One region of the Streptomyces sp. NPDC056479 genome, then DNA from elsewhere that is predicted to be linked to it. Evidence: riboswitches for the same ligand, from Rfam matches in the RefSeq annotation. Region 1 holds a riboswitch; each other region holds the start of a gene.
The links. Region 1 has a riboswitch for thiamine pyrophosphate ahead of ACFQ6S_RS28270 (thiamine ABC transporter substrate binding subunit). Riboswitches for the same ligand answer to the same signal wherever they lie in the genome.
Positions count from the first base shown of each region.

Region 2: linked by a shared signal. The riboswitch ahead of thiO (glycine oxidase ThiO) and the one ahead of ACFQ6S_RS28270 (thiamine ABC transporter substrate binding subunit) in region 1 are both predicted to bind thiamine pyrophosphate.
Region 3: linked by a shared signal. The riboswitch ahead of thiC (phosphomethylpyrimidine synthase ThiC) and the one ahead of ACFQ6S_RS28270 (thiamine ABC transporter substrate binding subunit) in region 1 are both predicted to bind thiamine pyrophosphate.

Region 1 is NZ_JBHTRZ010000007.1:427,666-431,856, reverse strand. It holds gene ACFQ6S_RS28275 (ABC transporter permease) at 1-535, opposite strand, end outside; gene ACFQ6S_RS28270 (thiamine ABC transporter substrate binding subunit) at 511-1,596, opposite strand; TPP riboswitch at 1,680-1,787, opposite strand; gene rlmN (23S rRNA (adenine(2503)-C(2))-methyltransferase RlmN) at 1,819-2,925, opposite strand; gene ACFQ6S_RS28260 (SDR family NAD(P)-dependent oxidoreductase) at 3,370-4,164, shown strand.
Region 2 is NZ_JBHTRZ010000008.1:465,870-470,060, forward strand. It holds gene ACFQ6S_RS31125 (Rv2175c family DNA-binding protein) at 1-75, opposite strand, end outside; gene ACFQ6S_RS31130 (NAD(P)/FAD-dependent oxidoreductase) at 153-1,370, opposite strand; gene ACFQ6S_RS31135 (hypothetical protein) at 1,403-1,753, opposite strand; TPP riboswitch at 1,806-1,917, shown strand; gene thiO (glycine oxidase ThiO) at 1,915-3,081, shown strand; gene thiS (sulfur carrier protein ThiS) at 3,078-3,290, shown strand; gene ACFQ6S_RS31150 (thiazole synthase) at 3,294-4,088, shown strand.
Region 3 is NZ_JBHTRZ010000005.1:230,073-234,263, forward strand. It holds gene thiC (phosphomethylpyrimidine synthase ThiC) at 1-1,646, opposite strand, end outside; TPP riboswitch at 1,639-1,828, opposite strand; gene ACFQ6S_RS21335 (YibE/F family protein) at 2,170-3,708, shown strand; gene ACFQ6S_RS21340 (SsgA family sporulation/cell division regulator) at 4,013-4,191, opposite strand, start outside.

The sequences.
Region 1 (4,191 bases):
CCTGGCGCGGGTCGAGCTGCGCCCAGAGCCCTCCCACCGTGCGTACGACGACGGCGTAGTTGAAGAAGACATGCGCGAGCAGGATGGCCCACACGGTGGTGTCGAGCCGTACGCCCCACAGCTCGTCGAGGAGTCCGCCGCGGCCGACGAGCGCGAGGAACGCCGTACCGACGACGACCGTCGGCAGCACGAAGGGGACGGTCACCACGGCCCGCAGGATCTGCTTGCCGGGGAAGTCGAAGCGGGCGAAGACATAGGCGCCCGGCAGCGCGATCAGCAGGGTCAGCGCGGTGGAGGCGAGCGCCTGCCAGGTGGTGAACCACAGGACGTGCCGGATGTCGGACTCCCCGAGCACGTCCCACAGCCGCCCGAACTGCCACACCCCCTCGACCTTCAGACCGCGCGCGAGGATCGCGGCGACCGGGTAGGCGAAGAACACCCCGAAGAACGCGACGGGGACGGCGATGAGACCGAGCCGCACCGCCGCCGCGCCCTTCTTCCGCGGGGCCGCTACTTCAGTACGAGCGAGGTCCACGACTTGACCCAGTCGTCACGGTTGTCGGCGATCTTCGCCGGGTCCATGGTCTCGGGGTTCTCGGCCTGCGGGCCGTACTTCACGAACTCCGGCGGGACCTGGGCGGCCTTGAGCACCGGGTAGACGAACATGTTCAGCGGCATGTCGTCCTGGAAGGTCTTGGTGAGCAGGAAGTCGAGGAGCGCCTTGCCGCCCTCGGTGTTCTTGGCGCCTGCGAGCAGCCCGGCGTACTCGACCTGCCGGAAGCAGGTGCCGGTCGCGACACCGGTCGGCGCGGTGGTCGGCTTCGGGTCGGCGTAGATCACCTCGGCGGGCGGGGAGGAGGCGTACGACACGACGAGCGGCCGGTCGGCCTTGGCCTGCTTGCCGCCGGCGGAACCGGAGAACTCCTCGTTGTAGGCCTGCTCCCAGCCGTCGACGACCTTCACGCCGTTGGCCTTGAGCTTCTTCCAGTAGTCCTGCCAGCCGTCGTCGCCGTACCGGGCGGAGGTCCCGAGGAGGAATCCCAGCCCCGGCGAGGAGGTGGAGGCGTTCTCGGTGACGAGGAGGTTCTTGTATTCGGGCTTGATCAGGTCGTCGTACGTCGTCGGCGGGGCCAGCTTGTGCTCGCTGAAGTACGCCTTGTCGTAGTTGACGCAGATGTCGCCGGTGTCGACGGGAGTGACCCGGTGCTTGTCCTGGTCGACCCGGTACTCGGGCAGGATCAGGTCGGAGCCCTTGGGCTCATAGGACTGGAACAGCCCGTTGTCGAGCGCGCGGGAGAGCAGGGTGTTGTCGACGCCGAAGAAGACGTCGCCCTGCGGGTTGTCCTTGGTGAGGATGGCCTTGTTGACGGCCTGCCCGGCGTCGCCGTCCTCCAGGACCTTGACCTTGTAGCCGGACTGCTTCTCGAACGCGGCGAGGACGCCCTTGGAGACGGCCCACGAGTTGTGGCTGACGAGGGTCACGGTCTTGCTCTTGGACTCGGGGTTGTCGGTCCCCGAGTCGGACGACCCGCACGCGGACAGCGTGACGAGGCCGAGCCCGACGGCGAAGACCGTGGCCTTCTTGGTGATGCTCACCAGATTCCTCCTGGGGTTGACCAGGAAGAGACGCGGCCCTGCCGAGAAGCCCTCTTCTTCGGCTCCTGGGCAGGGCGCAACAGCTTGAGTGATGACCGAACTTCCTACCCAGAATGACCTGGGCGAGGTTCAGAGGGTCTGCGGCCCGATTGCCGCACTCTCAGCGCTGTGGCGCTCCCCTGTCGGAATATGAAGATGTACGTACGGGTGTACGCGCCCAGATTACCGCTCGGTGGCCGCGAGCTGACCGCAGGCCCCGTCGATCTCCTGACCACGGGTGTCCCGAACCGTCACCGGCACACCATGGGCCGCGATGGCCTCGACGAACGCCTTCTCGTCCTCGGGCCGGGAGGCGGTCCACTTCGAGCCCGGGGTCGGGTTCAGCGGAATCAGGTTCACATGCACGGGCTTGCCCTTGAGCAGCCGCCCGAGCCGGTCACCGCGCCAGGCCTGGTCGTTGATGTCCCGGATGAGGGCGTACTCGATGGACAGCCGACGGCCGCTCTTCTCGACGTACTCGAACCCGGCGTCCAGGACCTCGCGCACCTTCCACCGCGTGTTCACGGGGACGAGGGTGTCACGCAGCTCGTCGTCGGGCGCGTGCAGCGAGATCGCGAGCCGGCACTTGAAGCCCTCGTCGGCGAACCGGTTGATCGCCGGGACGAGACCGACGGTCGAGACGGTGATCCCACGCTGGGACAGCCCGAGCCCGTCCGGCTCGGGGTCGGTGAGCCGCCGAATGGCCCCCACGACCCGGTTGTAGTTGGCGAGCGGCTCGCCCATCCCCATGAAGACGATGTTGGAAAGCCGGGCCGGCCCACCGGGCACGTCCCCGTCCCGGAGCGCCCGCATCCCGTCCACGATCTGGTGCACGATCTCGGCGGTGGACAGATTCCGGTCCAGCCCCGCCTGCCCGGTGGCACAGAAGGGACAGTTCATCCCACACCCGGCCTGCGAACTGATGCACATGGTCACCCGGTCCGGATACCGCATCAGCACCGACTCGACGAGCGTCCCGTCGAACAGCCGCCACAGCGTCTTGCGGGTGTCCCCCTGATCCGTCGACAGATGCCGTACGACGGTCATGAGCTCCGGGAACAACTCCTCCCGCAGCTTGGCACGCGACCCGGCCGGGATGTCGGTCCAGTGCTCCGGGTCGTGCGTGTACCGCGCGAAGTAGTGCTGCGACAGCTGCTTGGCACGAAAGGGCTTCTCCCCGACCGCAGCGACAACGTCCTTGCGCTCACCGGGCGTGAGATCAGCAAGGTGCCGCGGGGGCTTCTTGGCTCCGCGGGGGGCGACGAATGTGAGTTCTCCGGGTGCAGGCATAACCCTTCCAGTGTGGCAGATCAACTCTGGGGGCCCAGGCCAGAACGGGGTGGGGGTGGTCACCTGTGGGTGCCGACTGTCAGCGTTGGTCGGCTTCGCACGGCCCAGGGACGGCCCAGACGGCTGAGCGGTCGCCCACGAGATCCCGCTGCCTTACCAGCCCTGAGCTTCGGAATCACTGGAACATGCCCGGCGCCACGGGCGCCGGGTACGAGGATTGCCCTTGCTGCCCGTCGCCCGCCGGGTCACGAAGGTCGCGTCCGTTGACTGTGACTGACCGTCCACTCCGGAGCGCATCTGGCACATGGATGGTTCGGAGCTGTTGCCGGTCGCCGGGCCCAGCGTTTGACACGCCCACCATGACGTAACAAAGTTGGTTGCAACAGAAGGTCACCACCGCCCAGACGGTGCGACCCCGCGCCGAGTACGAGGAGAGGTCCAGCCATGTCCACCACCACCGCCGGAACTGCACTGATCACCGGCGCGACCGCGGGCCTGGGCGCGGCCTACGCCGAGGAACTGGCCGCACGGGGACACGACATCATCCTGGTCGCGCGAGACGAGGCGAGGCTGGAGGAGGCCGCCGCGGAGCTGGCCGAGCGGTCGGGACGGAAGGTTTTCACTCTGAGCGCGGACCTGGCGACCGCCGAGGGGATCGGTTCGGTCGAGGAGCGCCTGGCCGGCGACGCGTCGATCGACACCTTGGTCAACAACGCCGGCATGGCGCTGTTCGGCCCGCTCTCGAAGGCCGACCCGGATCGGCTCGAGGGGCTGATCGCGCTCAATCTGATCTCGTTCACCCGGATCGCGGCCGCCGCGGCGAAGGCATTCGCCGGCCGCGGCGCGGGCACGATCGTCAACATCTCCTCTGTGCTCGCGCTCAACATTCTCCCGGTGGGTGCCGCGTACAGCGGCACCAAGGCCTATGCGCTGGCTTTCACCCAGGGGCTGGCCCAGGAGTTCGCGGACTCGGCGGTGCGGGTGCAGGTCGTGCTGCCGGGGGCGCTGGAGACCGCGCTCTGGAGCGGTTCGGGCATCGAGCTCGACCAGCTCTCGAAGGCGACGGTGATGTCCCCGCAGGATGCCGCCCGGGCCGGACTCGCCGGACTCGAGGCGGGCGAACTGGTCACCATCCCCTCGCTGCCCGAGTATGGCCAGTGGGAGTCCTACGACCAGGCCCGCCAGGCCATGCGCCCCAACCTGTCGCTGTCCCGGCCCGCCGCTCGCTACAGCCGTTGACCAGGCAGGCCGGGCCCGGTCACACAC
Region 2 (4,191 bases), on a different contig from region 1:
GAACTGTTCGGCGATGTCGGGCAGGGTGAGCCAGGCGGGGACGAGAGCATCGATCTTTGCGTCAATCTCGGTCACGGAAACAAGCCTGCCATCTGCCACTGACAGTCGGAAGTCAGGCCGGTCCACCAGGGAGGGGCTGTCGCCTCAACGCGCTACGCCGTCGCCCCCTTCAGCGGCCTCGCCGGGTCCGTCAGCAGCTGTGCGTTCATGGGCGTGCCCGACTCGATCAGCCGTCGCCCCTGCGCGAGGTCCCTCGGCCGGCCCACCGCCAGAAGGGCGACGAGGCGGTCGCCCCGCAGCCAGCAGACGGTCCATGCCGGGCCCGACGGGTCGCCGCGCCAGAGGGTGGTGTCGGCGGCGGCGTGGTGGCCGGCGTACTGGACGAAGCGGCCGAACTGCTCGGACCAGAAGTACGGCACCGGGTCGTAGACGGCGGAGGTCTCGCCGAGGATGTTCGCGGCGACCGTGCGCGGGCCCTGGAGGGCGTTGTCCCAGTGGTGGACCAGCAGCCGCTCGCCGTAGCGCCCGGAGGGGAAGGACGCGCAGTCGCCGACCGCGTAGACGTCCGGCACGGACGTGCGCAGCCGGTCGTCGGCGACGACCTCGCCGTACGCGCCGAGCTCGATGCCCGAGCCGGCCAGCCAGGCGGTGGCGGGGCGGGCCCCGATGCCGACCACGACGGCGCCCGCGGGCAGCCGCGAGCCGTCGTCGAGGATCACCGCGCCGGGCTCGACGCGCGCCACGCGCGCGTGCGTGCGCAGCACCGTCCCGCTGTCCTCGTACCAGGCGGTCATCGGCGCGGCCACCTCGGCGGGCAGCGCACCCGCCAGCGGCCGGTCGGCGGCCTCCACGACCGTCACCGCGCAGCCCGCCTCACGCGCGGCCGTGGCGAACTCCGCACCGATCCAGCCGGCCCCCACGACCACGATCTCGTGCTGCCGGGCGAGCACCGGCCGCAGCCGCTCGGCGTCGTCCAGGGTGCGCAGCAGATGCACGCCGGGTACGCCCTCCGCGCCCGGCAGCCGGATCGGTTCGGCGCCGGTGGCGAGCACGAGGACGTCGTACGGGACGGGCCCGGCCTCGGTGTCCAGTTCGTGGTCGGCGGTGCGCACGCCCTGCACCTCGCGCCCCAGCCGCAGGTCGACGCCGAGCGCGTCGAAGTCGATGTCGAAGGCGGAACCCTCGGCCTTGCCGAGCAGTACGGCCTTGGACAGGGGCGGCCGGTCGTACGGCTGGTGGGGCTCGGCGCCGATCAGGGTGACGGTGCCGGTGAAGCCCTGTTCCCGCAGGGCGACCGCCGTCTGCACTCCGGCCATGCCGGCGCCGGCGACGACCACTGACCGCTGCGACTGCGTCGTCTGCTCGCTCACCTGATCACCATAGACAACTGACAATTCGTCAGTCAGGAGTCGTGCTCAGTGACCTGCTCCACAACGCTGGTGCCGCGGCCCGCCTGCGACTCCCACTCCCAGCTCTCCTCCAGCCGCACCCGCCCGTCGGCGAGCTCGGCCACCGTGGACTCACAGTGCCCCGACGACGTCGTCCCGTCCCGCTTCAGCTGGACGTACCGGAAGTCCAGCCGGTCGCCTTCCCGGGTGCCCACCAGGTGCCCGCGTACGACGTCCCCGCCCGCGTACTCGGCCCAGATCTCGCCGTCCTTCTCGTGGTACGTGAACCGGGTGCGGGTACCCACCTGACCTGGGGCTTGGTCCGCGACGGGGGCGAGGACGAGACCGTCGAGCGAGCGGGCCATGGACACGGGCTCCCTTACTGAGAGGTGCGGGGGCGGGCTAGGGTGGCCAACGTAGAGCACTCGCGGGAGCCCGGACGCACCGGGCTGAGAGGGAGGCTGGCGGCCTCCGACCGTACGAACCTGATCCGGGTCATGCCGGCGAAGGGAGGGGCTGGACGCCCATGTCGCGTACGCGAACTTCAGACGTCCTCGTCATCGGGGGCGGAATCATCGGCCTGGTCACGGCGTGGCGGGCCGCGCAGCGCGGGTTCACGACGGCCGTCGTGGACCCCGAGCCGGGTGGCGGCGCCGCCCGGGTGGCCGCGGGAATGCTGGCCGCCGTCACGGAACTGCACTACGGCGAGCAGACCCTGCTGGGCCTGAACCTCGCCTCGGCCCGCCGCTACCCTGACTTCGCGGCCGAACTCACCGACCTCACCGGCCACGACCTCGGCTACCGCCGGTGCGGCACGCTCGCCGTGGCGCTGGACGCCGACGACCGCACGCATCTGCGCGAACTGCACGCCCTGCAGCGCCAGTCGGGGCTGGACTCCGAGTGGCTGTCGGGGCGGGAGTGCCGGCGACTGGAGCCGATGCTCGCGCCCGGGGTGCGCGGCGGGCTGCGGGTCGACGGCGACCACCAGATCGACCCGCGGCGGCTGGCGGGAGCCCTGGTGGTGGCGTGCGAGCGGGCCGGCGTGCTCTTCCACCGCACCTGGGCCGAGCGCCTCGACGTCGCAGGGGACCGGGCGGCCGGTGTCACCACGACGGACGGCACCGGGCTGGGCGCGGACCAGGTGGTCCTCGCGGGTGGCAGCCTCAGCGGGCAGTTCGCGGGCGTCCCGGACGACGTACTGCCGCCGGTGCGGCCCGTGAAGGGGCAGGTGCTGCGGCTGACGGTGCCGAAGCGGTACGCGCCGTTCCTGAGCCGGACCGTGCGGGCCGTGGTGCGCGGCAGCCAGGTGTATCTGGTGCCGCGCGAGAGCGGGGAGCTGGTCGTCGGGGCGACGAGCGAGGAGCTGGGCTGGGACACGACGGTGACCGCGGGCGGCGTCTACGAACTGCTGCGCGACGCCCATGAGCTGGTGCCGGGCATCACGGAACTGCCGCTCACCGAGACGCGGGCCGGCCTGCGCCCGGGCTCCCCCGACAACGCGCCGCTGCTCGGGCCGACCGAGCTGGCGGGCCTGTCGCTGGCGACCGGGCACTACCGCAACGGCGTGCTGCTCACGCCCGTCACCGGGGACGCCATGGCGCACGTCCTGGCTACCGGTGAACTCCCGGACGAGGCCCGTCCGTTCACGCCCAGGCGCTTCAGTCCCGCCGCACTCACGGAGCAGCCCGTATGAGCATCCCGGTCACCATCTCGGTCAACGGCGAGCGTCGGCAGATCGAGCCGGGCACGGCTCTCGACACGCTCGTACTGTCCTTCACCGCGGCGCCCTCCGGAGTGGCGGCCGCCCTCAACGAAACCGTCGTCCCGCGCGCGCAGTGGCCCTCGACGCCCCTCTCCGAGGGCGATCGCGTAGAGGTCCTCACCGCCGTCCAAGGAGGCTGACCCATGGCCGACGATCCCTTTGTCATCGGCGGTACGTCCTTCACGTCCCGACTGATCATGGGCACGGGCGGGGCGCCCAGCCTGGAGGTGCTGGAGCGGGCGCTGGTGACGTCCGGGACCGAGCTGACGACGGTCGCGATGCGGCGGGTGAACCCGTCGGTGCACGGTTCGGTGCTGTCCGTGCTGGAGAAGCTCGGGATCCGGGTGCTGCCGAACACCGCGGGGTGCTTCACGGCGGGTGAGGCCGTACTGACGGCCCGTCTCGCGCGCGAGGCGCTCGGCAGCGAGCTGATCAAGCTGGAGGTCATCGCCGACGAGCGGACGCTGCTGCCGGATCCGATCGAGCTGCTGGACGCCGCCGAGACACTGGTGGACGACGGTTTCACGGTGCTGCCGTACACCAATGACGACCCCGTGCTGGCGCGGAAGCTGGAGGACGTCGGCTGTGCGGCGATCATGCCGCTGGGCTCGCCCATCGGGTCGGGGCTCGGCATCCGCAATCCGCACAACTTCCAGCTGATCGTGGAGCACGCGCGCGTGCCGGTGATTCTGGACGCGGGTGCCGGTACGGCGTCGGACGCGGCGCTCGCGATGGAGCTGGGGTGCGCGGGCGTGATGCTCGCCTCGGCGGTGACGCGGGCGCAGGAGCCGGTGCTGATGGCCGACGCGATGCGGCACGCGGTGGAGGCGGGGCGGCTGGCGTATCGGGCAGGGCGGATCCCGCGGCGGCACTTCGCGGAGGCGTCGTCTCCGGCGGAGGGCCTGGCGCGGCTGGATCCGGAGCGGCCCGCATTCTGAACGTATGTTCGACGAAGGTATTGAGCCAGTGAGGCGTCCGTCACAGGTCGGCTCCAGTCCCGCTCCGATCACGCCCGAACGGGCGGGGCTGTCGGTGACGGCT
Region 3 (4,191 bases), on a different contig from region 1:
TTCGGCCCGCACATCGAGCAGAAGTGAGCCGTCTTGGCGGGTTCGGCCGGAAGCGTCTCGTCGTGGAACTCCCGTGCCGTGTCCGGGTCCAGGGCGAGGTTGAACTGGTCCTCCCACCGGAACTCGAAGCGAGCGTCGGACAGCGCGTCGTCCCAGTCCTGCGCACCGGGGTGCCCCTTGGCGAGGTCCGCCGCGTGGGCAGCGATCTTGTAGGTGATGACGCCGGTCTTGACGTCGTCACGGTTGGGCAGGCCCAGGTGCTCCTTGGGCGTGACGTAGCAGAGCATCGCCGTGCCCCACCAGGCGATCATGGCGGCACCGATACCCGAGGTGATGTGGTCGTACGCCGGCGCGACGTCCGTGGTCAGCGGGCCGAGCGTATAGAACGGAGCTTCATCGCAGATCTCCTGCTGAAGGTCGATGTTCTCCTTGATCTTGTGCATCGGGACGTGGCCCGGGCCCTCGATCATGGTCTGTACGTTGAAACGCTTGGCGATCTGGTTGAGTTCCCCGAGAGTCCGGAGTTCAGCGAACTGCGCCTCGTCGTTGGCGTCCGCGATCGAGCCGGGCCGCAGGCCGTCGCCCAGCGAGTAGGTGACGTCGTACGCGGCGAGGATCTCGCAGAGCTCCTCGAAGTTCTCGTACAGGAACGACTCCTTGTGGTGCGCCAGGCACCACGCCGCCATGATCGAGCCGCCGCGCGAGACGATGCCGGTCTTGCGGTTCGCGGTGAGCGGTACGTACGGCAGGCGGACGCCCGCGTGGACGGTCATGTAGTCCACGCCCTGCTCGGCCTGCTCGATGACCGTGTCCTTGTAGATCTCCCAGGTCAGTTCCTCGGCCCTGCCGTCGACCTTCTCCAGGGCCTGGTAGAGCGGCACCGTGCCGATCGGGACGGGGGAGTTGCGCAGCACCCACTCGCGGGTGGTGTGGATGTTGCGCCCGGTCGACAGATCCATGACCGTGTCGGCGCCCCAACGGGTCGCCCAGGTCATCTTCTCGACCTCCTCCTCGATGGAGGACGTCACCGCGGAGTTGCCGATGTTGGCGTTGACCTTCACCAGGAACCGCTTGCCGATGATCATCGGCTCGATCTCCGGGTGATTGACGTTGGCGGGCAGAACCGCACGGCCCGCGGCGATCTCTTCGCGGACCACTTCGGGAGAAACGTTCTCCCGGATGGCCACGAACTCCATCTCGGGTGTGATCTCGCCGCGGCGCGCATAGGCGAGCTGCGTGACGGCCTGGCCGTCGCGGCCGCGACGCGGCTGGCGCGGTCGTCCCGGGAAGACCGCGTCGAGGTTGCGCAGGCCACCACGCGGTGAGGTGTGCTTGATCCCGTCGTCCTCGGGACGGACGGGACGACCCGCGTAGTCCTCGGTGTCTCCGCGGGCGATGATCCAGTTCTCCCGCAGCGGAGACAGTCCGCGGCGGACGTCGGTCTCGGTGAGTGGATCGGTGTACGGGCCCGATGTGTCGTACAGCGTGACCGACTGCCCGTTGGTGAGGTGCACCTGGCGGACCGGCACCCGCAGATCGGGGCGTGAACCCTCGACATACGCCTTGTGCCAGCCGATGGACTTCCCGGCCTCCTGGGACTTCTCGTCCTGAACGGAGGCAGGCGTGCGCGCGTCCTTGATGGTCATGAGACCTACTCCCTACGCCGGCATTACCCGGTAACAGGTTCGGCGGTCGACGCAGCGTTATCCGTCTGCCGACGTTTCGTGTGAAACATCACTCGCGATGGGTGATGTTTCATGTGAAACATCGCTGGGACGGAGGTCAGCGCCCTCTCAGCCCGGTGCTCCGAGCTCCCGCGTGTACAAAGGTGGTCCCACGCTAGCGTCAATTCGGGCGCGGTGAACAGGGGGCCCCGGCCGTTCTTGCGATGATCGGTCGGTGACCACGACGCATGAACCTCCGTACCCACCGCCCGAGCCGCCCCGCGGCTCGGGCGCCGGAAGCGGCCCCGGAAGCGGCCCCGGAAGCGGCCCCGGGAACGGTCCCGCACGGGGTAACGGCCCGGCAGGCGGCCGGGGTTCAGGGGTTCCCGGAGGCAGATACGACGGCGGATACGGCCGTGGTTCCGCGGGTGGCCAAGACGATCGGGCGGCTGGAAACAGCGGCTGGCACGAACACGGCAGCCGGCCCGGGCCCGGGTCCGAAGGAATGCCGGAGCAGCGGGGCGGAGTCGGCGGGGGGTACGAGCGTGGCCCTGGCGGGCACGGCGGCCCCGGCGGGCACGGCTACGGTCCCGGCTCCGGCGGCTCGACGGGGCAGGGGCCCGGTCCGGGTGACCGGCCCGGTCACGATGCCGGTGATGGTCATGGTCACGGACCCGGATCCGGCGGGCCGCGGGGCGGTGGCGACGATGACGGACATGGGCATGGGCACTCGCACAGTCACGCCCACGGTCCGGCGGCTCCCGTCTCCCGGCATCTGCGCAAGGTCATCGCGGCGGTTCTGATCCCGTTCGCCGCGGCGGTGGTGGTCGGTCTCGCGGTGCTGTGGCCGGGCGGTGCCCCAGGGCACGAGCGCACCGGAGTCGGCTTCGACCGGCAGACACAGCAGGCCACGGTCACCAAGGTCGTCGAGCTGAGCTGCAAGGACGCGGGCGCCTCGGGCGTGCCGCCGACCGGCGACACCTCCACCGCCGAGGGTTCCTCCGCAGCGCAGCAGGAGAGCGGCACCTGCAAGAAGGCGACGATCCGTGTCGACACCGGCAAGGACAAAGGCCGTACCTTCACGGAGATCGTCCAGCCCGACCAGTCGCGCCAGTTGCACGAGGGCCAGGAGGTCGTGGTCGCCTACGAGCCCTCCGCGCCCAAGGACCTCCAGTACTCGGTCACCGACGTGAACCGGCGCATTCCGCTGTCGGTGCTCGCCGGGATCTTCGCACTCGCCGTCGTGGTCGTCGGCCGGTTGCGGGGCCTCATGGCGCTGATCTCGCTGGCCATCAGCTTCCTGCTGCTCAACTTCTTCATCCTGCCCGCGATCCTCCAGGGCTCGAACCCACTGGTCGTGGCGGTGGTGGGGTCGAGCGCGATCATGCTGATCGCGCTCTTCCTGTGCCACGGCCTCTCGGCCCGGACATCGGTCGCGGTGCTCGGCACACTGATCTCGCTGCTGCTGATCGGTGTCCTCGGCTCGGTGTTCATCGACTGGGCCGCGCTCACCGGCAACACCGACGACAACACCGGCCTCATCCACGGTCTGTATCCGTCGATCGACATGAGCGGTCTGCTGCTCGCCGGCATCATCATCGGTTCGCTCGGTGTCCTCGACGATGTGACGGTTACCCAGACCTCCGCGGTCTGGGAGCTGCACGAGGCCAACCCGACGATGGGCTGGCGCGGGCTGTACCGGGCCGGCATCCGCATCGGCCGCGACCACATCGCGTCCGTCGTCAACACGCTTGTCCTCGCCTACGCGGGCGCCGCGCTGCCGCTGTTGCTGCTCTTCTCGATCGCGCAGAGCGGCGTCGGTACGGTCGCCAACAGTGAGCTGGTCGCGGAGGAGATCGTGCGCACACTGGTCGGCTCCATCGGACTGGTCGCCTCGGTTCCGGTGACCACGGCTCTCGCGGCCCTGGTGGTCTCGGCAGACCGGCCGGAGAAGGGGGCGGCGCCCACGGGCACCCAGCCAGTCATGGCGGGCACGCAGCCGGCTCCCGGCCGCGGCGGTAGGGGACGACGGCGTAAGCGCTGAGGGCGTCAGCTGTGCCGCGGAAGCGGTCACGGCAGAGTGCGTTGACGGCAGATGCGCCGGCCGTCGACCTCCCGGCCGCCGAGGGCGTCGTATGACAGCCCGACGGGGACAGCCGATGCTGACAGCAGAGCAGCCGGTTGACGGCCGCCCGAGTCTGCGTCGCTGACTCCGCCCGAGTCCTGCGTCGCCGACTCCGCCCGTCCGGCGGAGCGTGAAGCACTTCCGGCGGGGCGGAAGCGCCCGCACGCGCCCCTTGCGCACCCGCTGAAGCGTTACGCCACGCCGCCCTCGCTGACGTAACGCTTCACCCGGCGCTCTGCTCCTCCGCCAGGATGCGATCCAGGGCCTCGTCGAGATGGGCGTCGAAGTCGGCGAGCGTGCCCTCCTGCCCGAGCGGCACCAGCTTGTCGGTGCGGTCGAGGAAGGCCACAAGAGGCGCCACGGAGGAGCGGAACAGCGCCTGGTCCGGCCCCACCTGAAGCC